Regions from separate parts of the Feifania hominis genome, predicted to be linked through region 1. Evidence: predicted binding sites of a transcription regulator. Region 1 holds the regulator's gene; the other holds the start of a gene.
The links. The regulator LexA, encoded in region 1, represses DNA repair genes until DNA is damaged. The targets are predictions, from matches to a motif close to CNAACANNTGTTNG.

Region 1 (11,172 bases):
TCACGAACCGAAGCCCGGCCGGACTCACGTCAGCGGGCTTGTGTGGAGATGATACGCGCTGATATCGGGGCAATCCGCCATACCTCACGGACCCGCGTCCACGGTCGGACTGACGTCCGGGCAGGTTTGCGTGCGGGCTCGTGGCGGGCACGCAGGCCCGGCAGGTTTGCCCGTAGGATTCGCGAGGCATGCCCACCCAATGGGCCGCGTCCGGCATCTGCGGGCGCAGAGGGAATGGAAAGGGGAATACAATTTGAAGAGAACAGTAGCACTATTACTCAGTGTATTGCTTTTGCTGGCTCTGGGGGCGTGCAAATCCCCATCTTCGGAGCCGGTACCCCCCGTCACGGGCGGGGAGGAGGATCTGCCGCCCGCGGTGGACCCACAGCCGGAACCGGAACCCGTGCCTGAGCCTGAGTCCGAGCCGGTGGTGCGCTACTGGAATCCGCTGACGGGGCAGCCCATGCCCGACAGCTATGAGATGACCCGGCCGGTGGCGGTCATGATCAACAACTTAAAGCCCGCCCTGCCCCAGAATGGCATCGGCTCGGCCGACGGCTGGTTTGAGTTCCCCGCCGAGGGGGAGACCAACCGCATCATGGCGGTCTTCTACAACTATCAGGACATCGAGCAGATCGGCACGGTTCGCAGCGCGCGCGACTACTTTCTCGACTACGCGCGCCCGCTCGACGCCATCTTTCTGCACTACGGCGGCAGCCCTCAGGCCTACAAGGCGCTCAAGCGCGGCGACCTCGACGCCTTTGACGGCATCAACGGCGACGTGGAGAAGAGTCTCTACTGGCGCGATAAGGACCGCATCAAGAACGCGGCCTGGGAGCACAGCGTCATGACAAGCGGCGAGAAGATCACGGCCACCATCGAGAAGTTCAAAAAGCGCGCCGTACTCGAGCAGGAGCTGAAGCCGCTCTACACGTTCCGCGAGACCCCGGCTCCGGCGGGCGAGCAGAGGGCCGAGTTTGTCAAGATTCCCTTTTCAAACTACATCGCGCCGAGCTATGAGTACAACGCCGACACCGGCCTCTATGAGCGCTACCAGTACGGCAAAAAGCACATCGACGGCCTGACCGGCGAGCAGATCGCGGTGGAGAACGTCATCATTTTGCAGACCTCGGTCAAGGCCATTCCCGGCGACGACGCGAGCCGCGTCACGGTCGCGACCACGGGCAGCGGCAAGGGCTACTACTGCTCGCGGGGCACAGTCTGCGAGATCAGGTGGGAGAAAAAGTCCGACAGCAGCTTTGTCAAACTCATGGATGCGCAGGGAAAAGAGCTCGCCATCAACCCCGGGCGCAGCTTTGTGAGCATTCTCTCGGACCGGAAGAAGATCACTTTGGAATAGGAGACGCGTATGGACAGACCGGTGACAACCCTCTTTTTACTGGTGTCGGCCGACGGCAAGATCAGCACCGGCGAGACCGACGACTTTGACTTCGACGCCGACCTGCCGCGCCTGCCGGCGACGGCGGCCGGTCTTGCGCAGTACTATGCCCTGGAGCAGAGGACGGATCTCTGGTCGCTGTGCTCAGGGCGGGTGCAGGCGAAGATCGGCGTCAACGAGCGCCCCCGGCCTGAGAGGCGCACGGCCGTGTCGTTTGCGCTTGTGGACAATGGCCATCTTCGGGAGAGCGGCGTGAAGTGGTTTTGCAGCTACGCCAAAGAGCTCGCGATTGTGACCGTCAACCCCGACCACCCGGCTCTGTGCATGCGCGAGGAGAATCTGTCGGTATTGCTTCAGGAGCGGCTTGATCTGGGCGCGGCGCTCCGCTGGCTGCGCAATCAGCACGGCTGCGAGCGGCTCACTGTGCAGACCGGCGGCACGCTCAACGCCCTGCTGCTGCGCGCCGGACTGCTGGACTATGCCGAGCTGATCGTCGCCCCGCTGTTTGTCGGCGGAAGCAAAACACCCACGGCCATTGACGGCGCGCCGCCCGCGGGGCTTGACGAGCTCGGTATGCTGCGCCTTGTGGGCTGTGAGGCGCTGGAGCACAGCTATGTGCGGCTGCGCTACCAGATCATGTCGGAGCAGAAAGAAAAAGGACTCCCCGTCTGAGGGGAGCCCAATCGGCTGATTTTCTGTCAGGCGCTGCGGCCGGTGGTGTGAGCGGGGGCGGGCCGGCGAGCGGCCGGTGTGAGAACCACCACGTTGCGCTCACGGCGCTCGCGGCGCACGGAGCGCTTCGCAAGAGCCACCATGACTGTAAAACCGACGACCAGCGCGTAGAGGCCGAGTCCCACCGCAAAGCGCAGCGGCTCGCCCGGGTCGATGCGCCCGCGCGCGAGCGTGCGCATCACCGGCGGCAGAAAGAGCAGGGTGCCAAGCACCGGCAGTGTATAGTAATAATCGACAAGAAGCCGAAGAGTATCGTTTATCAATAGTTTTAAGCCCTGTTTTGCGGTCATTTGTATTCCCTCACTTGTCAGTCAATTGCAATGTCGTCGGTCAGTAGTAGCGAACCGAGGCGATGACCCGCCCGAGTATCGTGAGACTCTCGACGAGAATCGGCTCGTAGGCGTCGTTTTCGGGCTGCAGGCGAAAGCGGCCGTTTTCGCGGTAGAAGCGCTTGACCGTGGCCTCGTCCTCGATGAGGGCGACGACGATCTCGCCGTTTCGCGCCTCGGGTGTGCGCTCGACCACCACGAGATCCCCGTCGAGGATGGCGGCGTTTATCATGCTGTCGCCGCGCACGCGCAGCGCGAACAGCTCGCGCCCGCGCGCCACATCGCTGCTCACCGGGAGAAGCCCCTCGTTTTCCTCCACCGCGAGGATGGGAAGACCCGCCGTGACCCGGCCGAGAATGGGCACGCCCACGGTCTTGACCGCGTTCGGCAGAGAGATGGCGCGCTTTTTGTTCTCTTCATATATAATAAGACCCTTGTCGGCGAGATTCTTGATGTGGGCGTGTACCGATGAGGCGGCCTTGAGCCCCACCGCCGCGCCGATTTCGCGCAGAGAGGGCGGCACGCCGCAGGTCTCAATCTGCTCGCGGATGTAGTCGAGCACCTCGCGCTCTTTTTTGTCGCCGGTTCTCATGGCACACCTCCAAAACTCGAACATTTGTTGTTTTATGCTGTCAGTATAGCATGCGGTTTGAGAAAAAGCAACATTTGTTCTGAATTTTTTCAAAAAAATTGCTTCAAGGGGCCGTCACAGGCCGCCGGACGCGCATAAGTGCTTGACTTTTGTTTTGCGTTTCGCTTATAATATAGTTTGCCATTAACCTGATGGGGTAAATAGCGGCAAACCGCCGCGCCTGCCTGCCGGAGGCTTTTCGGTGTTTATCCCATGACAGAGAGAGGGGGGTTTTAAATGCTCAGAACCTATCAGCCCAAAAAGAGACACAGAGCCAAGGAGCACGGCTTCCGCAAGAGAATGAGAACCAGCAACGGAAGAAAAGTATTGGCCAGAAGAAGAGCCAAGGGAAGAGTCCGACTGACCCACTAAACCATGAAGGCCACAAAACAGTTTGTGGCCTTTTTGTTTATAGTGAGCGAAGCGAACTTCATGAAATACAACCTCTTCGGGAGGGAGCGCCCTTTGCGACCGACCATTTGGATTGTCGCTGTTTTATCTTCTTTTGCGCTCATGGAGTAACTATGACGAGAACAACCGCCCTCACCGAGAACCGCGAGTTCAAGCGCGCCTACGCCAGGGGCAAGACCAGGGCGGGCAAGTATCTCGCGGTCTACTGCTTTCGCAACCGGCGAAACGCCGGTGTCAACCGCTATGGACTGACTGTGAGCAAAAAGGTCGGCAACGCCGTGCAGCGCAACCGGGCCAAGAGGCTGCTGCGCGAGTCGCTGCGGCTGCTCGAGCCGCGCATGAAGACCGGCTACGACCTTGTGCTCGTGGCGCGAACGCGCATTCTCGGCGCCCGGTGCCAGCAGGTACAGTCCGCCATGGAGGAGATCTTCACCGAATTTGGCCTGATCGAGGGGCCGCGCCATGATTAAGAGGTTTCTCATCGCACTCATCCGAGGATATCGAAAGTACATCTCGCCGTATAAGAGGCCGTGCTGCCGGTTTACTCCGACCTGCTCGCAGTATGCGCTCGAGGCCATCGGCCGGTATGGAGCGCTCAGGGGCAGCTGGCTCGCCCTGCGGCGGATTTTAAAGTGCCACCCCTTTCACCGGGGCGGCTATGACCCGGTTCCCTAAATTGCATGTTGGAGGAAGACAATGGGACAAATCTTTGACGTCATACTCAACCAGCCGCTCGGTTGGGTGATCAAGTTCTGCTACGACCTGGTCAACAACTACGGTCTGGCGATCATTCTGTTCACGATCCTTGTCAAGTTGATTCTCTTCCCGCTCGGCATCAAGCAGCAGAAGGGCTCCATCGCCATGCTGCGCATGAAGCCGAAGGAGGAGGCCATCCGCAAAAAGTACGCCAAGGACAAGGAGAAGCTCAACCAGGCGCTCATGGAGCTCTACCAGGACGAGGGCTACAGCCCCATGGCCGGCTGTCTGCCGCTGCTGATTCAGTTCCCGATCATCTTTTCGCTGTATAAGATCATCAACGAGCCGCTGACCTACATTCTGAATCTGTCGCAGGACACCATCCGCGCCATTGACGCGGCGCTGAACCTCGGCATGATCGACAAGCCCGGCTATATCCAGATTCCGATCGCCGAGGCCATGTACCACAACGCCGATAAGATCGCCCATCTTCTGCCCGAGGGCGTCAAACCCATCGACTTCAACTTTTTCGGCATCAACCTCGCCGAGACGCCGAGCTTTACCAAAATTTCGCTTCTGTGGCTCATCCCGATTCTCGCGGGCGTGATGGCCTGGGTGTCGGGCTGGTACATGCAGAAGATGAACCCCGCTCCGCAGCAGGCCAACATGAAGACCATGAACCTTGTCATGCCCATCATGTCGCTGATTTTCTGCTTTCAGATGCCCGCGGGCGTCGGCCTGTACTGGTCGATGTCGAGCGTGATGAGCATGGTGCAGAGCTGGGGCCTGAATCTCATCTACAACCCCAAAAAGATCATCGCCCAGATGGAGGAAGAGGAGCGCCAGAAAGAGGAGATCCGCAAGAAGAAGAAAGCGCTCATGCAGCAGAAGCTCGCGCTCGAGCGCGCCGAGGCGGAAGAGGCCGCAAAGAAAAAGCACAGCGGCGCGCGCAAATACAACAACCAGAAAAAGCAGGACCAGAACGAACCGCAGGTCCCGCAGGACGGCGCCGCTGACGACGGCGACGGACAGGGGGAGGAATAACCAGTGAGAAACGAGTACATTGCGACAGGCAAGACCATTGACGACGCCATCAACGCCGGGTGCGCCGCGCTCGGCGTGGACCGCGACGATCTGAATGTGGAAATCGAGGTGCTCGAGACGCCGACGAGATCCTTTCTCGGGCTTCGCACCACCGACGCCAAGGTCAAGGTGACGGTCGTCACCGAGGACGAGCCCGAGCCGGCCGACAACGACCCCTCGGACAAGGCGGGCAACTTCCTCGCGCAGCTCTTTCGCGTGATGGAGATGGACGTGAGCATCGAGACCGAATTCATTGAGAACGACGAGAGCGCAAACGAGCTCGCCATCGAGCTTGTGGGCAAGGACATGGGCATCGTCATCGGCCGGCGCGGCGACACGCTCGACGCGCTTCAGTATCTGACGAGCCTTGTGGTCAACCGCGGCGAGGAGGACTATGTCAAGGTCACGGTTGACACCGAGAACTACCGCCGCAAGCGAGAGGAGACGCTGCAGCGTCTCGCGAAGAAGATCGCCGGCAAGGTGGTCAAGTACCGGCGCAACATGACGCTCGAGCCCATGAATCCGTTTGAGCGGCGCATCATCCACTCGACGCTTCAGGACTTCGAGGGCGTGCGCACCGGGTCGGTCGGCGTCGAGCCGAACCGCAAGGTGGTCATCTACTACGAGGGCCCCGGCGGCGTGCAGGACGAGCGCCCCATGAGCGGCGCGTCCCGCAGAGGCCGCAGAAGATAAAAATCAGACAGAAGGGCGGGCGCCAGCCCGCCCTTTTTTGAAAGAGGGGGAACGAATCCGTGAGCACCATTGCGGCCATTTCGACCGGCTATCAGACGGCGGCCATCGCCGTGGTGCGCGTCAGCGGCGAGGGCACAAGGGCGCTTCTCGGGCAGGTTCTTCGCCGGGCGGACGGCGCGCCCTTTTCCACCTGGCCGCCCCGCCGCGCCCGCCTTGCGCGGCTGGTCGACGGCGGCCGGCCCGTCGACGACGTGGTCTGCACCCTCTTCGAGGGCCCCGCCTCCTACACGGGGGAGGATATGGCTGAGATCAGCTGCCACGGGGGTCTTGTGGTGGTGGGCGAGGTGCTCGACTGCCTGCTGCGCCACGGGGCGAGCCCGGCGGCGCCGGGGGAATTCACCAAGCGCGCCTTTTTAAACGGCCGGCTCGACCTTGCGCAGAGCGAGGCGGTGATGGACCTCATCGGCGCGAAGAGCCGCCGTGCGGCGGAGCTTGCGCTCACCCAGGTGGGCGGCGCTCTGTCGGGTGAAATCGAGGCGCTGCGCCGCGAACTTGTGGATCTCGACGCCGAGATCATGGTCGGTATCGACTACGCCCACGAGGGCATGGAGCCGGCCGACGCCGGCGTCGTCTCGGCGGCCGTCGAAAGGCTTCGCGCGCACACGGCGCGGCTTCTGAGAAGCTACGCCTACGGCCGCGCCGTGGCCGAGGGCATTCCGACCGCGATTGTGGGGCGGCCGAACGTGGGCAAGTCCTCGCTGATGAACGCCCTCTCCGGGTGCGAGCGCAGCATCGTCACCGAGGTCGCGGGCACCACCCGCGACGTGCTCGACGAGACGGTGCGCCTGGGCGATTTGCTGCTGCGCCTCTACGATACGGCGGGCATCCGCGAGACCGACGACGCGGTCGAGCGCATTGGCGTCGAGCGCGCGCGGCGCGCGCTTGAGGGCGCGGAGCTCGTGCTCGCGGTCTTTGACCGGGGCGAGCCGCTCGCGGCGGACGACCGCACCGTGCTCGAGCTGAGCCGGGGCCGCGCGCGCATTGTGGTGCTCAACAAATCCGACCGGCCGCCGGTGCTCTCGGCCGCGGACTTTCCCGGCGATACGGTCGTGTGCCTCTCAGCGGCGACAGGCGAGGGGATCTCACAGCTCGAGCAGGCCGTGCAGGCGCAGCTTCTCTGTGACCCGCCCGACGCGGGCGAGGCGGTGCTCACGAGCGCGCGCCACCGCGAGGCGCTGCGCCGGGCGGACGAGCGGCTCGCGGCGGCGTACGACGCCCTCGCGCAGGGCATGCCGCCGGATGTGGCGGAGATCGACATCCGCGAGGCCATCGAGGCGCTCGGGGAGATTCTCGGGCGCACCGCGAGCGAGGACGTCATCGGGCGCATCTTTGAGAGGTTTTGCGTGGGGAAATAGGCCTGGGAGGGGGATTTCGCATCCCCCTCCCAACCACCCCCAGGCAAAAGCCCCCGCTCACACCGCGGGGACTTTTGAGAGGAGTCGTTTGTCGAAATGAATTCGCCAAACGACGGGATTGGATTACGAAGGGGGCAGGCCCCCTTCGAGCTGCCCCCGGGAAGAGGAATCGCTTGGCGCTTCGCGCCTCGCGATGATTTAGGGAAGCTTGTGAAGACGCAACTGCGGCACCATGGGGGGTGACGAAATTGTGAAGAACTCGTCTCGTGCTTCGCGCCTCGCGATAATGAATAAGGCTTGCGTGGGCGAAGTGCATATTCAAATAAAGGGGTTCCGCGAAAACGGCAGTTTTCGTGGAAAATAAAACAGATTATGAGCTATCATGTGGAAAATTTTGATGTTGTGGTGATCGGGGCGGGGCATGCCGGCATTGAGGCCGCCCTCGCTTCGGCGCGCCTTGGCAGGAGCACGGCCCTGTTCACCTCGAACCTTGACGCCGTGGGCAACATGCCCTGCAACCCCTGCATCGGCGGCTCGGCAAAGGGTCAGCTCGTGCGCGAGATCGACGCGCTCGGCGGCGAGATGGCAAAGGCCGCCGACGCCACCTTTATCCAGAGCCGCATGCTCGGCCGCGGCCGGGGGCCCGCCATGCACTCCCCGCGCGTGCAGAGCGACCGGCGCCGCTACCAGATTTACATGAAGCACGCCCTCGAAAAGCAGCAGGGGCTCGCACTCAAACAGGCTGAGATCGTCGAGATTCTCACCGAGGGCGGCGCGGTGAGCGGCGTGCGCACCAAGCTCGGCGCCGTCTACGGCGCGCGGGCCGTCATCGTCGCGACCGGCACCTTTCTGCGCGGGCGCATCATCATCGGCGACACCGCCTACGAGAGCGGCCCCGACGGCATGCACGCCGCCGTGGAGCTCAGCGACAGCCTGCGCGCGCTCGGGGTCCGGCTCATGCGCTTTAAGACCGGCACGCCCGCCCGGGTCAACCGCCGCTCGCTCGACTTTTCGCGCATGCAGGTGCAGCCCGGCGACGAGCCCATCGTCCCTCTGAGCTTCGGCAACGAGGGGTATGACATCGGCCCGAACCGCGTGGTCTGCCATCTGACCTACACCAACCCCGAGACCCATCGCATCATCCGCGAAAACCTCCACCGCTCGCCGCTGTTCAGCGGCATGATCGAGGGCATCGGCCCGCGCTACTGCCCGAGCATCGAGGACAAGGTCGTGCGCTTCGCCGACAAGGACCGCCACCAGATCTTCCTCGAGCCGATGGGCCTCGACACCGAGGAGATGTATGTGCAGGGCCTCTCCTCCTCTCTGCCGGAGGATGTGCAGCTCGCGTTCATGCGCACCATGGCGGGGCTCGAGCAGGTCGAGGTCATGCGCCCGGCCTACGCCATCGAATACGACTGCGCCGACCCTCTTCAGCTCGACGCGTCGCTCGAGTTCAAGGAGATTCCCGGCCTCTACGGCGCGGGCCAGTTCAACGGCACCTCGGGCTATGAGGAGGCCGCGGCCCAGGGCCTCATGGCGGGCATCAACGCCGCGCGGCGGCTTAAGGGGCTCGAGCCTGTCATTCTGCCGCGCTCGAGCAGCTACATCGGCACGCTCATCGACGACCTTGTGACCAAGGGCACGAACGAGCCCTACCGCATGATGACCTCGCGCAGCGAGTACCGTCTTCTTCTGCGGCAGGACAACGCCGACTGGCGCTTAAGCGACATCGGCTGGGATATCGGACTTCTGCCCGAGGAGCGCTACCGGCGCTTCTCTGTCAAGAAAAATCTCATCCTCGGGGAGATTGCCTACCTGAAAGAGACGACAATAGCTCCCAGCGAGGAGCTCAACGCCGCCCTCATCGCCTGCGGCACCACGCCCATCACGACCGGCGTGAAGATGGCCGAGCTTCTGCGCCGCCCGCAGGTGGGCTATGAGATGCTGCGCTCGCTTGAGAGCTATGGACCGCTCAAGCTTCCGCCGGAGGTGGTGGAGGAAATCGAGATCATGATCAAATACGAGGGCTACATCGAGCGCCAGCGCCGACAGGCCGAGCAGGCCGCCAGGACCGAGGGCCGGCTTCTGCCGCCGGACATCGACTACCTTTCCATTCACGGGCTGCGCCTCGAGGCGCGCCAGAAGCTCGACCGGGTGCGCCCGCGCACCCTCGGGCAGGCCATGCGCATCTCGGGGGTCAGCCCGGCCGATATTTCCGTGCTGCTCGTCTGGCTGGAGCAGCGCGCGCGTGAGGAGGGACGCCAGTGACACCACAGGAACTTCTGAAACAGGGTCTTGACGGCTTTGGCATCGAGGCGGACGAGGAACAGCTCGCGGGCCTCTGGACCATTGCCGAGCGGCTCATCGAAAAGAACCGGGTGATGAATCTCACCGCCATCACCGAGCCCGCCGAGGTGGTGGAAAAGCATCTGCTCGACAGCGCCAGTCTGCTCGGCGAGGGTCTCATCGGGCCGCAGATGCGGGTGATCGACGTGGGCTGCGGTGCGGGCTTTCCGGGGCTGCCGCTCGCCGTGCTTCGCCCGGAGAGCTTCTTTGTGCTGCTCGACGCCACCCGAAAGAAGCTCCACCACATCGACGAGGTCGCCGGGGAGCTGCGTCTTTTCAACCTTGAGACCATCCACGCGCGCGCCGAAGAGCTCGGCGCAAACCCCTCTTTTCGCGAGCAGTACGATGTGGCGACGGCCCGCGCAGTCGCGGCCCTGCCCAAGCTCTGTGAGCTCTGTCTGCCCTTTGTCAGGGTGGGCGGCATGTTCCTCGCCATGAAAGGCGCAGGAGCCGCCGACGAGGTCAAAGACGCCGCAAACGCCATCCAAACGCTCGGCGGCGAGCTCGAAGAGATCAAACAGATCGCTATAAAAGGCTCTGATTTAACTCACTGTATTATCGTGATCCGAAAAAAATCGCGCACTCCGCAAAAATACCCCCGAATCGGCGCTCAAATGGCGAAAAATCCCCTGTGAAACAGGGGATTTTTTTGTTTGCCGTCGAAAGACGCGACCAAAAGGGGTGGCAATATCTGGAAATGTCTGGTAAAATAAAACCAGTGAATCCGGAAAGGGGACATGCCACATGCTGGAGTTTTTACGCCGCGACGCCGCGCGGGTGAGAAATCTGCCGATCGAGCGCATCCGCACGAATCCGTACCAGCCCCGGCGCCACTTCAACAAGCGCGACCTCGCGGAGCTCTCGGAGAGCATCGCCCAGTACGGCGTGCTCCAGCCGCTGCTGGTGCGCCCGGCCGAGGGCGGGGACTATGAACTCATCAGCGGTGAGCGCAGGCTACGGGCCTCGGCGCTCGCGGGGCTGCGCGAGGTGCCCTGCATTCTGCACGAGGTGGAGGACGACCTGTCGAGCATCTACGCCATCATTGAGAACATCCAGCGCGCCGATCTCAACTTCTTCGAGGAGGCGGCGGCCATTGAAAAGCTCATCACGACCTTTGGCCTGACCCAGGAGCAGGCCGCGCGCCGCCTGTCAAAGTCACAGTCGGCCGTGGCGAATAAGCTGAGGCTTCTGCGCCTCGACCCCGAGGTGAAAGAGACCATCCTGCTGCACGGGCTGACCGAGCGCCATGCGCGCGCGCTGCTTCGGCTGGGCGACCCCGATCTGCAAAAGCGCGCGCTGCTCAAGGTCTGCGATCAGGGGCTCAACGTCAGCGAGACCGAGGCCCTCTGCGAGAGTCTTCTCAACCCGCCTGCGCAGCCGAAAAAGGTCGTGCTCATCAAGGATGTGCGCATCTTTCTCAACACCATCAACCACGCG
Region 2 (11,172 bases), on a different contig from region 1:
GAGACGCGCAAAGTCGGCAGTCAGCACGGAAGGAGCTATTTTCATCATCTTAAAAAATCCCTCACTTTTTTGATTTGGCTGATTTTATTGTATGAGCTTTGCCAGGTGAAGTCAACCGAAAAAAGAACGGCGTTTTTTCAAAATAGCCGCCCGGCAACGGGCCCGCGCACAATCACAAACCGCCGCCCGTCTCATACTCTATTAAAAGGGCGGCAACAGGCGGGCCGTTGGCACGGCGTTTGAACCCTTGAGGATGCCGCCAAAGAAACCGTGCCGAACGTTCGCTTTATATATTTTGGCGCCATGGGCGGCGGGAACATTCCCGCCGCCCAAAGCGCCTTTCAGCGCAAAAAGCAGGTAAGCTCCACAAAGGTGCGCCCCTTTTTCGAGTTCCCCCCGACGTGGGTGAGCACTACGCGCCCCCTGCCGCGCACTGAGAAAACATCTCCCTCGCCGACCTCCCGCGAGGGGCTCTCGCACGGTCTGAAATTGAGCTGAAGCCCGCCCGCGGCGATGAGTGCGGCCATGCGCGTGCGCGAGAGGCCAAAGCCCTCGGCCGCCACGCTGTCGAGGCGAAGAGAGGCAACTGTCGCTCTTTTCAGAATGCCGTCCGGCTCGGGCACGACAATCTCCTCCAGGCGCGCCGGGCGCGCTGTGACGGGAGTGCGGCCAATTTCGCGCAGCTCCTCATAGAGCACACCACAGACTGCGTCCGCCGCAAAGACAATGCCGGGCGACTGCGGACAGGCCAGGATGTCGCCGATGGTCTCACGCTTGAGATTGAGCCCCATGAGGCTGCCGAGATAGTCCCTGTGGGCCGGTACCGCCGCGCGGGCTGGGAACTCGATTGCCACTGCTGTCAGCGGCGGCTCGGGTCTTATCTCCCCCTGCTCATAGAGCAGCAGCATGCGCCGCTCCGCTCCCTCATAGCCCCCGTCAAACTCCAGAGTGAGCGGTGTTCGGCCTCTGAAAGCGCCCGCGATCAACTCCTGCTCCGCCGGGGTGTAGAAGTGGCGGGACACCGCCCGGCCGCTGCGTTCGGCGCGCTCGACGAGTTCCTCCGCGCGCCGCAGCAGCAGCCGCTGCTCCCCGTCGACGCCGACACGTCCCATTCTGTCTGAAAAATCCATATCTCCTCCGTGAGCGGGCCGCCCTGCAGGCGGCCCTGTTGTTGGTTTATGATAGCCCGGGGCTGCCCGCACTCCTCGTGCGAATCAGTCGGCCGTCACAGCGTCCTCCCGCAGCACACATTTGACATAGAGCGCGGTGGCGAGCAGGCCGAAGCCCGACACGAGAAAGATCACGTTTTCCCCGGTGAGCAGAAGCGGCCCGAGGCGCAGACTTTTTCCGATGAGCGCTCTCCCAATCGCCGAGCCCACGAGGGAGGCCAAAAAGCCCGTCACAAGGCCGGTGCAGGCGTTGAGCGCAAAGTAGACCGTGCGCGACTTGCGCGGGGCAAACAGAAAGTTCACCGTCAGCAGACTCACCGCAACTCCCGCCCACGCGAACCCACCGCCGATGTGAACCACAGGCAGCAAAAACGGGGCCGTTGCCGGACACATGACGATCCACAGGCAGTGGATCACCGCGAGAATCACAATGGCGCGCAGCAGCACCTGCGGCAGACTGCGGCGGCTCGGCTGCCGGCCCCAGTAGCGCGACGCGAACACCCGCGCGAGATTCTCCGCGAGCGACAGAAGTGAGATGACCGTATAGGGCAGCCCGAGGTTTCTCACCTGGTAGATGCTGTAGTAGGCAAACGCCACATAGACGCTGAAGTTGTAGATGATGTGAAAGAGGATGAACTTCCGGTAGCCCGGGTTTGACAGCGGGATGCGAAAGACATCCGCAAGGCGAAGTCTGACACGACCTGTTCGCACCGGCGGCTCACAAAAGCGGCTCATACAGATGAAGTTCACTACAATGACAACTGCCGCCACGGCGAAGAGCACCGTGTAGCCGAGCCCTGCTCTGTCCGCGCCGCGAAAGCGGTCGAGCACCTGCCCCATCACGATACTCGAGACGGCGCCGCCCGCGATCATACAGGCGTCGCGCCGGGACATGAAGCGCCCGCGCAGCTTTGCCGGAACAACGTTTGTCAAAAATTCGTTGAAAGCCGGCTCTCCGAAGTAGTTGCACGAGTACCCCGAGAGAATCAGCGCACAGAAGCCCGCCGCGCGCAGCGCGGCACTGCCCCGCACCAGAGCGAGCAGACCGATTCCCGCCACCAGCATGCGATAGGCGACAAAGAGCCCGATGAAATACTTCATGCGGTGGCTCCTGCTCTCATAGAACAGCGGCGCGATCAGCTGCACCGCCGCCGCGAGATAGGGCAGCTGCATGAGCACCGCCGAGGTGTTCGCGTCAAGGCCCAGATACTCGAGATAGCCCGCGAGAAAGGAGCCCGTCATCAGCACATAGAACATCTGTGCAGAGAAGGCCTCCCGCAGGATGTATTTTCGCGTTTTGCGATAGGTCAGATTGCGAAAGCGCCGGGTTTTGCCGTCTGTCTTGATGAGCTCTACTTCCTGCATAAGCCACCCCTGCTTTTGCATTTTTTCACCGGCATCCTCCGGTGTGGTAACGCCATTCCGGCGCCAGACAAAGCTCCTGTCAGCGGCTCTTACCGTTGATGAAACACTCTTTTATCAGGTCTTTCCGTCATCGGTGATTGCCCCGTCTCCCCAGACCGGAATCTCCTCTCCGAGATAGGTCGGCTTCGGCCGGAGAATCTCGGCCTGCCAGAATGCCTTGACACGCGCGCCGATCTCGCGGATCTCGTTTTTCACAATTCCCGCGTACTCGCGCGGGTCGCTGTTGACACCGGCCGCGTCGAGGCCGAGGCGGTCGGCGATGTAGAGCGCCCGCACCACATGAAAGCGCTGGGACACGATGATGACACGCTCGGCCAGAAATACATCCCGCGCACGGTAGATCGACTCGTAGGTGGAAAAACCTGCGTGGTCCATGAAGATGTCTCCGCGCGGCACACCGCGCTGCTGCAGGTACTCGCGCATGGCGTTGACCTCGTCGTACGACTCTCTTCCGTGGTCTCCTGAGACGATGATCTTCGGCGCCAGGCCCGCCTCATAGAGCGCGAGAGCGTAATCGAGGCGGTCCTGCAGCATGGTTGAGACGCTGCCGTCCGGGCGCACATAGGCCCCCAGCACCAGAATGGCGTCGGCGGCGACAATCTGATCGCTCTGCCCGATGTCATAGAGCTCCCGGCTGCCGATGCGCTCCACCCGCAGGTAGATCAACCCCGTCACAAGGATAATCGCGAGCAGCGCAATACCTGCCGCAAGCAGAACTCTTCGAATGATCTTTGCGCTTTTGTTCATCGTCTCTCCACCTCATACGCCTATCATACCGGAAAAGGCGCGCCGCTTCAAGCGGCAAAAAAAGAGGCCCGCTACTGCTTGGCCTCCACAAACCACTTTCCCTCCTCGTAGAACAGATAGCTCTCCATGCGCCCGATGCGGCAGCGGTAGCGCAGCCCGTGGCCGCCGACCTTGAGACTTGCCGCCGGCCGGCACTCGGTCACGCGATCGACGCTGTAACGTCTGCCGTCCTCCCAGGTGATGACCCGGGGAATGATGTTTCCGGCGCTGTCGAAGTCGGCGTTGACCTTGACATAGACCTTTCTCAAGACACTCACCTCTTTCGAAATGCCACCGGGTGGACGATGTTGTCATCCGCCGGGGAGATCGTCCCCGTCACCGACCCGTCGAGCAGGCAGCCGCGCGTGATGGCCCGCACGCCGAAGCGGCGGCGGATCTCATCCATGCTGCGCTCAATCTTCTCCTGTCTGAGCTGGCTGCGGGCATACTGCTCCAAATCGAGCTGCACGGGAGTGTCCTCGTCGAGCAGTTCCACCGCGCGAAGCCCCATCGCGCGCACCGGCCTCTCCCATTGGTAGCGCGCGCCAAAGAGTCCGGCCGCGCAGGCTGTGAGCGCCGCAGCCGAGGCCGACGGCTCGGGCAGCAGGCTCTCATATTCGCGCGAGAAGAGCTCATTGTCCTTGACCGAGACCTGGATGATCCGCGCCACCTTGCGCGCGCGGCGCAGCCGCTTTGCCACACTGTCGGCGAGCAGCGTCAGCGTCACCTCCGCCTCGCGCCGGCTCGTGATATCCCGCGGGAGCGTCATGCTGTTGCCCACACTCTTCGGCTCATCGACATAATCGCTCGGCATAACGGCGCTCTCATCGCGGCCGTTTGAAAAGAGCCAGAGCATATAGCCGTTTTTTCCCAGGCGGTGCATCAGGTACGCCGGGTCACACCCCGCAAGCTGGCCAATGGTGTAGAGCCCCATCGTGTGGAGCTTGCTCTCGGTCGCCCGCCCGACGAAGAGCAGCTCGCGCACCGGCAGCGGCCAGAGAAGCTCGCGGTAGTTCTGGCGCGTGATGACCGTCACCGCATCCGGCTTTTTGTAGTCGCTGCCCATCTTGGCAAAAATCTTATTATAGGACACGCCAACCGAGACCGTGATGCCGAGCTCCTCGCGGATCTCCCGGCGGATGCGCTCGGCAATCTGTTCCCCGCCGCCGGGCTCGGGCGAGCCTGTGACGTCGAGCCAACACTCGTCGATGCCGAACGATTCGACAAAGCCGCTGTGGCGCTCGTAGATCGCGCGCGCCGACGCGCTCATACTCAGATAGCGCTCACGGTTCGGCGGCACCACCACAAGATTGGCACACTTGCGCTTCGCCGCCCAGACCGGCTCGCCCGTCTTGACACCGCAGGCCTTGGCCGCCATGTTCTTGGCCAGTACAATGCCGTGGCGCAGCTCCACGCTGCCGCAGACCGCGACCGGAAGCTCCCGGATGCGCGGGTTGTAGAGACATTCCACCGAGGCGTAAAAATTGTTCAGATCACAGTGCAGAATCTCACGCTGCATGCCGGTTCCTCCTCTCTGAAGATCATTATAAAACCAAACATTTGTTCTGTAAAGCTCCTTTTTCTTCCTTTTTGACGGCTATTTACCCAGAATGGAGCGCATCAATTTCCAAATATTCTTCACATCAATCAATTGAAAAAAACAAGTTCTTTCGATATTATTTTAATAAGACGAAGACGCGCGTCCACGCGCGTTTAAAGGAGAGAACGTAACATGATTGTTGTGTTAAAGACCGGCGCTCCCAGAGAGGGCGTCACAGAGCTGACAAAATATCTGGAGCATTTTCACGTAAATGTCTCTCCCATCGAGGGCACCGGCACCACCATTCTTGGCCTTGTGGGCGACACCTCCTCCATCAACCCGGAGAATATCCTGATGTATGACGTCGTCGAGCGGGTCATGAAAGTGCAGGAGCCCTACAAGCGCGCAAACCGCCGCTTTCACCCCCACGACACACAGATCACTCTGCCGGGCACCGACATTGTCATCGGTGGCAAAAAGATCGTTGTAATGGCGGGCCCCTGCTCAGTCGAAAGCCATGAGCAGATCGATACGGTTGCAGGTGCGGTACACGCCTCGGGCGCTGAGATTCTGCGCGGCGGCACCTATAAGCCCCGCAGCTCCCCCTACTCTTTCCAGGGGCTCAAGGACGAGGGCGTCGCCATGCTCCACGCCGCGCGCGACAAGTACCACATGCCCATCATCTCCGAGATCACGGGTGCGGATCATCTGCCCATCTACGAGCGCGACGTCGACATCATTCAGGTCGGCGCGCGCAACATGCAGAACTTTGAGCTTCTGCGGGCGCTCGGCCGGTCGAAAAAGCCCATTCTGCTCAAGCGGGGCTTTGCAAACTCCATCGAGGAGCTGCTCATGGCCGCCGAGTACATCATGAGCGAGGGAAACGAGCAGGTCATGCTCTGCGAGCGCGGCATTCGCACCTTTGAGACCGCCACGCGCAACACGCTCGACATTTCGGCTGTCCCCGTACTCAAGATGCACAGCCACCTGCCTGTCATCGTCGATCCTTCCCACGCGGCAGGCGCCTACCAGCTCGTGCCCGCGCTCGCCAAGGCGGCGGTTGCCGCAGGGGCCGACGGCCTGATCATCGAAGTTCACCCGAATCCGCGCGAGGCGCTCAGTGACGGCGCCCAGTCGCTCACCCCTCATGCGTTTGACAAGCTGATGGGCGAACTGCGCCCCATCGCCCATGCGGTCGGCCGCGAATTGTAAAGGGACATGCCATGACAACCATATCCTGCGCGGGGTTTGACCACCCCTATGAAATTATCATTGAGAGCGGCTGCTTTGCCCGTGTCGCGCACACCGCCCTGCCGCTTGTGAGCGGCCGGCGCGTGGCGGTGGTCACCGATTCCAATGTCGCCGGGCTCTATGCGGGCGGACTGTTGGCGGGTCTTGAAGCCGCGGGTTTTCAGACTCACCTGTTTGTCTTTCCCGCCGGGGAGCAGTCGAAGACGCTCGACACCATCGGGCAGCTCTACCGGTTTCTCAGCGAGAACGGTCTCACCCGGTCGGATCTGCTCTGCGCGCTCGGCGGCGGCGTCACCGGCGACATGACCGGCTTTGCCAGTGCCACCTATCTGCGCGGCATACCCTATGTTCAGATTCCGACGACGCTTCTCTCCCAGGTCGACTCCTCCGTGGGGGGCAAAACCGGCGTCGACACGCCGTTCGGCAAAAATCTCGTCGGGGCGTTTCACAACCCGGTCGCAGTTCTCATCGACCCGGAGCTTCTCACGACACTCCCCCGCGTCTTTTTTGAGGACGGGCTCGGCGAGGTCATCAAGTACGCCGCCATCCGCGACGCCGCGATGGAGCAGCTTCTTCTTGAGCGGCCCCACGGTGAGGCCCTCGAGGCCCTCATCGCCCGCTGTGTCGCCATCAAGCGCGACGTTGTCGAGGCGGACCCGCTCGACACGGGACTTCGCGGTATTCTGAACTTCGGTCACACCCTCGGCCACGCCGAGGAAAAGCTCTCAAATTTCTCCGGCTACACCCACGGGCAGGCGGTGGCGGCCGGCATGGTCGCCGCGGCCGCCATCGGCGAGAGGCTCGGTGTCACCGAGGCCGGTACTCGGGCGCAGCTTGTACGCCTACTCGAGCGCCACAATCTGCCGACCGCGCTCACCCACTCGGCCGATGAACTATTCGAAGCGGCGCTGCACGACAAGAAAAATCTCTCCGGCAGCCTCTCGCTGATTCTTCTGCGCCGCTTTGGGGAGGCGGTCATCCACCCCATTCCCGTGGAGGATTTTCACTCACTACTGCGACAGTGCCTTTGAGCGCTGTCTGAACAGGAGGGCCTTTGCATGTCATCCATCTATGGTAATCAGCTTCGCATATCCATTTTCGGCGAGTCGCACGGCGAGGCCATCGGCACGGTTGTCGATGGGTTTCCCGCCGGCGTTGCGGTGGATTTTGACTTCATCCGTGCGCAGATGGCACGCCGGCGTCCGTCGGGCGGCGCCTTTTCCACTAAGCGTCACGAGACCGACGACTTTCGTATTCTCTCCGGCATTCGCGACGGGCGCACCACGGGCGCGCCCATCTGCGCCGTCATGGAGAATGGCGACACCCACTCGCAGGACTATGACAATCTGACCGACATGCCGCGGCCCTCCCACGCCGACTATCCCGCGATGGTCCGTTACAAGGGGGCAAACGACCCGCGCGGAGGCGGCCACTTTTCCGCCCGGCTGACTGCTCCTCTGGTCTTCGCGGGGAGCCTGTGCCGCTCCTTTCTGCGCACACGCGGCATCGAGCTGATCGCCCACATCGCGAGCATCGCCGACGTCGCGGACGAGGTGTTCGACCTCTGCCGAATCGGCGGCGGTGAGGCCGAGCGCATCGCGCAAAACGAGCTGCCCGTTCTCTCGGCTGAGGCGGGCGAACGCATGCTCGCGCTCATACGCGCTGCCCGCTCGGCTGGTGATACGCTCGGCGGTGTCGTCGAGTGCGCCGTGACGGGAATGAAGCCCGGCTGCGGCTCGCCGATGTTTGGCAGCGTGGAATCGGCCCTCTCGTCGCTTCTCTTCTCCATTCCCGCCGTCAAGGGCGTGGAGTTCGGTTCGGGCTTCGGCATTGCCGCTCTTCGCGGCAGCGAGGCAAACGACCCCTACTACAGCGAAAACGACCAGATCAAAACCCGCTTCAACCACAACGGCGGCATTCTCGGCGGCATCACCACCGGCATGCCAATTGTCTTTCGCGCAGCGTTCAAGCCCATCTCCTCCATTGCGCAGCCCCAGCGCACACTCAATCTCAAAAGCGGCAACGAGGAGACGCTTGTCGTCCGCGGCCGGCACGACATCTGCGTTGTGCCCCGCGCCGTGCCGGTGGTGGAGAATGCCGCAGCCATCGCCGTGTGTGATCTGCTGCTCGAGGAGTACGGCTATGAGGGACTTGCCAATGTCTGATTTGAATGCCATCCGGCAGACCATCAACCGCATCGACGGAGAACTCACCCGTCTCTTCGCCGAGCGCATGGGCTGCGCGCTCGACGTCGCGCGCAGTAAGCTTGAAAACGGCGGCGCCATTTTAAACCGCGAGCGCGAGGCCGCCATCCACGAGAGTCTGCGTACCCGGTTCCCACAGGAGCTTCAGGGCGCCGGCGACTCCTTTTTCACCACGCTCATTCTCCTCTCGCGCGAGCGGCAGTACCGCGCGTTTGTCGACGCGGGGCGGCTCCCCGCCTGCATGTCGGCGCTCACACAGGCTCAGCCCAAAGACAGCTGCGCCTACTACGGCTCTTTCGGCTCCTGGTCCCACCAGGCGGCCTGCAAACTTCTGCCGCAGGCGGCTCTTCAAAGCGCTGTCGACTTTGAGCAGGTCTTTCGTCTTGTCGGTTCGGGCGAAGTCGACTGCGGCGTCGTGCCCATTGAAAATTCCACTGCCGGTACGGTGCGCGAGGTCTACGATCTGCTGCTGAGGCACCGGCTCTCCATTGTCGAGGCGACCACGCTCGACATCGAGTACTGCCTCGTCTCCACCGGTTCCGACGACACTGTCCGCGAGGTCTACTCTCATCCGCAGGCGCTCTCCCAGTGTGCCGCATGGCTCAAGGAGCGCGCTCTGACGCCTCGCTCCTGCTCGGATACGGCCGGAGCCGCTGCGCTGGTGCAGGAGCGCGGCGACCCCGGTATTGCGGCGCTGTGCAACCGCTTTACAGCCGAACATCTCGCCCTGCCCGTTCTGCACAGCGGCATCCGCGATGCCGCCTCGAATACCACGCGCTTCATCCGCGTTGCCCGCTCGCCGGTCTGCGGGCCCGATGCCGACACGGTCAGCGTCGTTTTGCACACTCCCCACGAGCGCGGCGCGCTCGCCTTTGTGCTCGACGTCTTTCGCGACTACGGCGTGAACCTGCTCAAGATCGAGTCGCGCCCCATGCCGGAGAGCCCTTTTACCTACTCCTTTTATCTTGACTTTTCGGGCAGCCTGCGCGACAAGAACATCCAGGCAATCCTGCTGCAGCTCGAGTGTGAGCTGCCTTTCTTCAAGCTCCTGGGCAATTACCGGGAGCTGTAAATTCACACATTTGCGGGACAACCCGCTACCGAGGTGACTGTCATGCTCATTACTCCCAAGCGCCCGCTCTTCGGGTGCGTCGCCGTGCCGGGCGACAAGTCGATTTCTCACCGCGCGCTGCTCTTCTCGGCTCTCGCCGAGGGGGACAGCCACATTCAAAATTTTCTGAGCACCGGCGACTGCCTGTCGACCATGGCCTGCCTGCGCCGCCTGGGAATCGACATCGACCACCACGGCACCGAGGTCACGGTACACGGACGGGGACTTCACGGTCTCAAAGCGCCCACGGCGCTTCTCGACTGCGGAAACTCCGGTACGACCACCCGCCTGCTCGCGGGTATTCTGTGCGGCTGTGAATTTGAGAGCACGCTCGACGGCGACGCCTCTCTGCGCCGCCGCCCGATGGAGCGCATCATCACCCCGCTCTCTCAGATGGGGGCCACCGTCTCGGGCATGGGCGGCTGCTGTCCGCTGACCGTGCGCGGGGGGAACCTGCGCCCAATTCACTACCAGTCCCCCGTGGCTTCGGCCCAGCTCAAGAGCGCCGTTCTTCTCGCCGGGCTCTTCGCCGACGGGGAGACCTCGGTCACCGAGCCCGCGCTCTCGCGCAACCACACGGAGCTTATGCTTCGTGAAATGGGCGCTGAGGTGCGCATCGACGGCTGCACAGCCGCCGTCCGCGGACTTCCCACACTGCACGCCTGCGACATCACGGTGCCGGGCGACATCTCCTCGGCCGCCTTTCTGATCGTCGCGACTCTCATTCTCGCCGAGTCGGAGATTGTGCTGACCAACGTCGGTGTCAATGAGACCCGCACCGGACTTCTTGACGTGCTTCGCGAGATGGGCGCCGACATTGAGATCTTCAATCGCCGCGGCGGCTGTGAACCGGTGGCCGATCTGCTCGTGCGCGCCTCCACGCTGCATGGCGTCAAGGTCGGCGGAGACATCATCCCGCGCATGATCGACGAGATTCCCATTCTCGCCGTGGCTGCCCTGTTTGCAAGCGGCACGACAGTCATCCGCGATGCTGAGGAGCTCAAGGTCAAGGAGACCAACCGCCTGAGTGCCATCGCTGAGGAGCTGAAAAAGTGCGGCGCGCACATTGAGACGACCGCCGACGGGCTTGTCATTGAGGGCGGCCACCCGCTGCACGCGGCCGCTTTCTCCTCTCACGGAGACCACCGCATGGCCATGAGTGAAGCGGTTCTGGCTCTGCGCCTTGACGAGCCCTCGGCCATTGACGACTTTGCCTGCGCCGAGATCTCCTACCCCGACTTTCTCGGCACCATTGCAAGGCTGACGGAGGAGAGCCTATGACCTTTGAACAGTTCCTGCAATACCGGCCGACGCGGCGCACTTTTGCACTCTTCGGCCACCCCGTGGAGCACTCGGTTTCCCCCGAGCTCCACACTTTTTTATTGGGGCGCGCCGGCATCGATGCCGACTACATAGCCATCGACGTGCCGCCGGAGTCCCTCGGCGCCGCGGTGGCGCGCGCGCGGGAGATTCTCTCAGGCTTCAACGTCACCATCCCCCACAAACAGGCCATCCTCCCCCTGCTCGATGGCTGCGACGACCGTGTGCGCGCGCTCGGCGCGTGCAACACCGTCCGGGTCGAAGCGGGGCGGCTCACTGGATACAACACCGATTTTGACGGTTTTGCGCGGGCACTCGAGCGCGACTATGACCCGGCGGGAAAATCCGCTCTGCTGCTCGGCGCCG

Region 2: a site for LexA is predicted at 4,934-4,947, ahead of H8695_RS01730 (DNA polymerase Y family protein). Genes of this name have one in related genera too.

Annotation. Positions count from the first base shown of each region.
Region 1 is NZ_JACRSP010000005.1:7,519-18,690, forward strand. It holds gene H8695_RS10045 (DUF3048 domain-containing protein) at 254-1,360, shown strand; gene H8695_RS10050 (dihydrofolate reductase family protein) at 1,370-2,071, shown strand; gene H8695_RS10055 (hypothetical protein) at 2,098-2,421, opposite strand; gene lexA (transcriptional repressor LexA) at 2,462-3,052, opposite strand; gene rpmH (50S ribosomal protein L34) at 3,329-3,463, shown strand; gene rnpA (ribonuclease P protein component) at 3,616-3,972, shown strand; gene yidD (membrane protein insertion efficiency factor YidD) at 3,965-4,177, shown strand; gene H8695_RS10080 (YidC/Oxa1 family membrane protein insertase) at 4,199-5,242, shown strand; gene jag (RNA-binding cell elongation regulator Jag/EloR) at 5,246-5,974, shown strand; gene mnmE (tRNA uridine-5-carboxymethylaminomethyl(34) synthesis GTPase MnmE) at 6,034-7,389, shown strand; gene mnmG (tRNA uridine-5-carboxymethylaminomethyl(34) synthesis enzyme MnmG) at 7,762-9,657, shown strand; gene rsmG (16S rRNA (guanine(527)-N(7))-methyltransferase RsmG) at 9,654-10,370, shown strand; gene H8695_RS10105 (ParB/RepB/Spo0J family partition protein) at 10,480-11,172, shown strand, end outside.
Region 2 is NZ_JACRSP010000001.1:358,253-369,424, reverse strand. It holds gene rpe (ribulose-phosphate 3-epimerase) at 1-48, opposite strand, end outside; gene H8695_RS01750 (YlmH family RNA-binding protein) at 342-1,112, opposite strand; gene H8695_RS01745 (MFS transporter) at 1,215-2,534, opposite strand; gene H8695_RS01740 (SanA/YdcF family protein) at 2,649-3,341, opposite strand; gene H8695_RS01735 (hypothetical protein) at 3,413-3,658, opposite strand; gene H8695_RS01730 (DNA polymerase Y family protein) at 3,655-4,899, opposite strand; gene aroF (3-deoxy-7-phosphoheptulonate synthase) at 5,113-6,132, shown strand; gene aroB (3-dehydroquinate synthase) at 6,144-7,202, shown strand; gene aroC (chorismate synthase) at 7,230-8,336, shown strand; gene H8695_RS01710 (bifunctional chorismate mutase/prephenate dehydratase) at 8,329-9,447, shown strand; gene aroA (3-phosphoshikimate 1-carboxyvinyltransferase) at 9,490-10,767, shown strand; gene aroE (shikimate dehydrogenase) at 10,764-11,172, shown strand, end outside.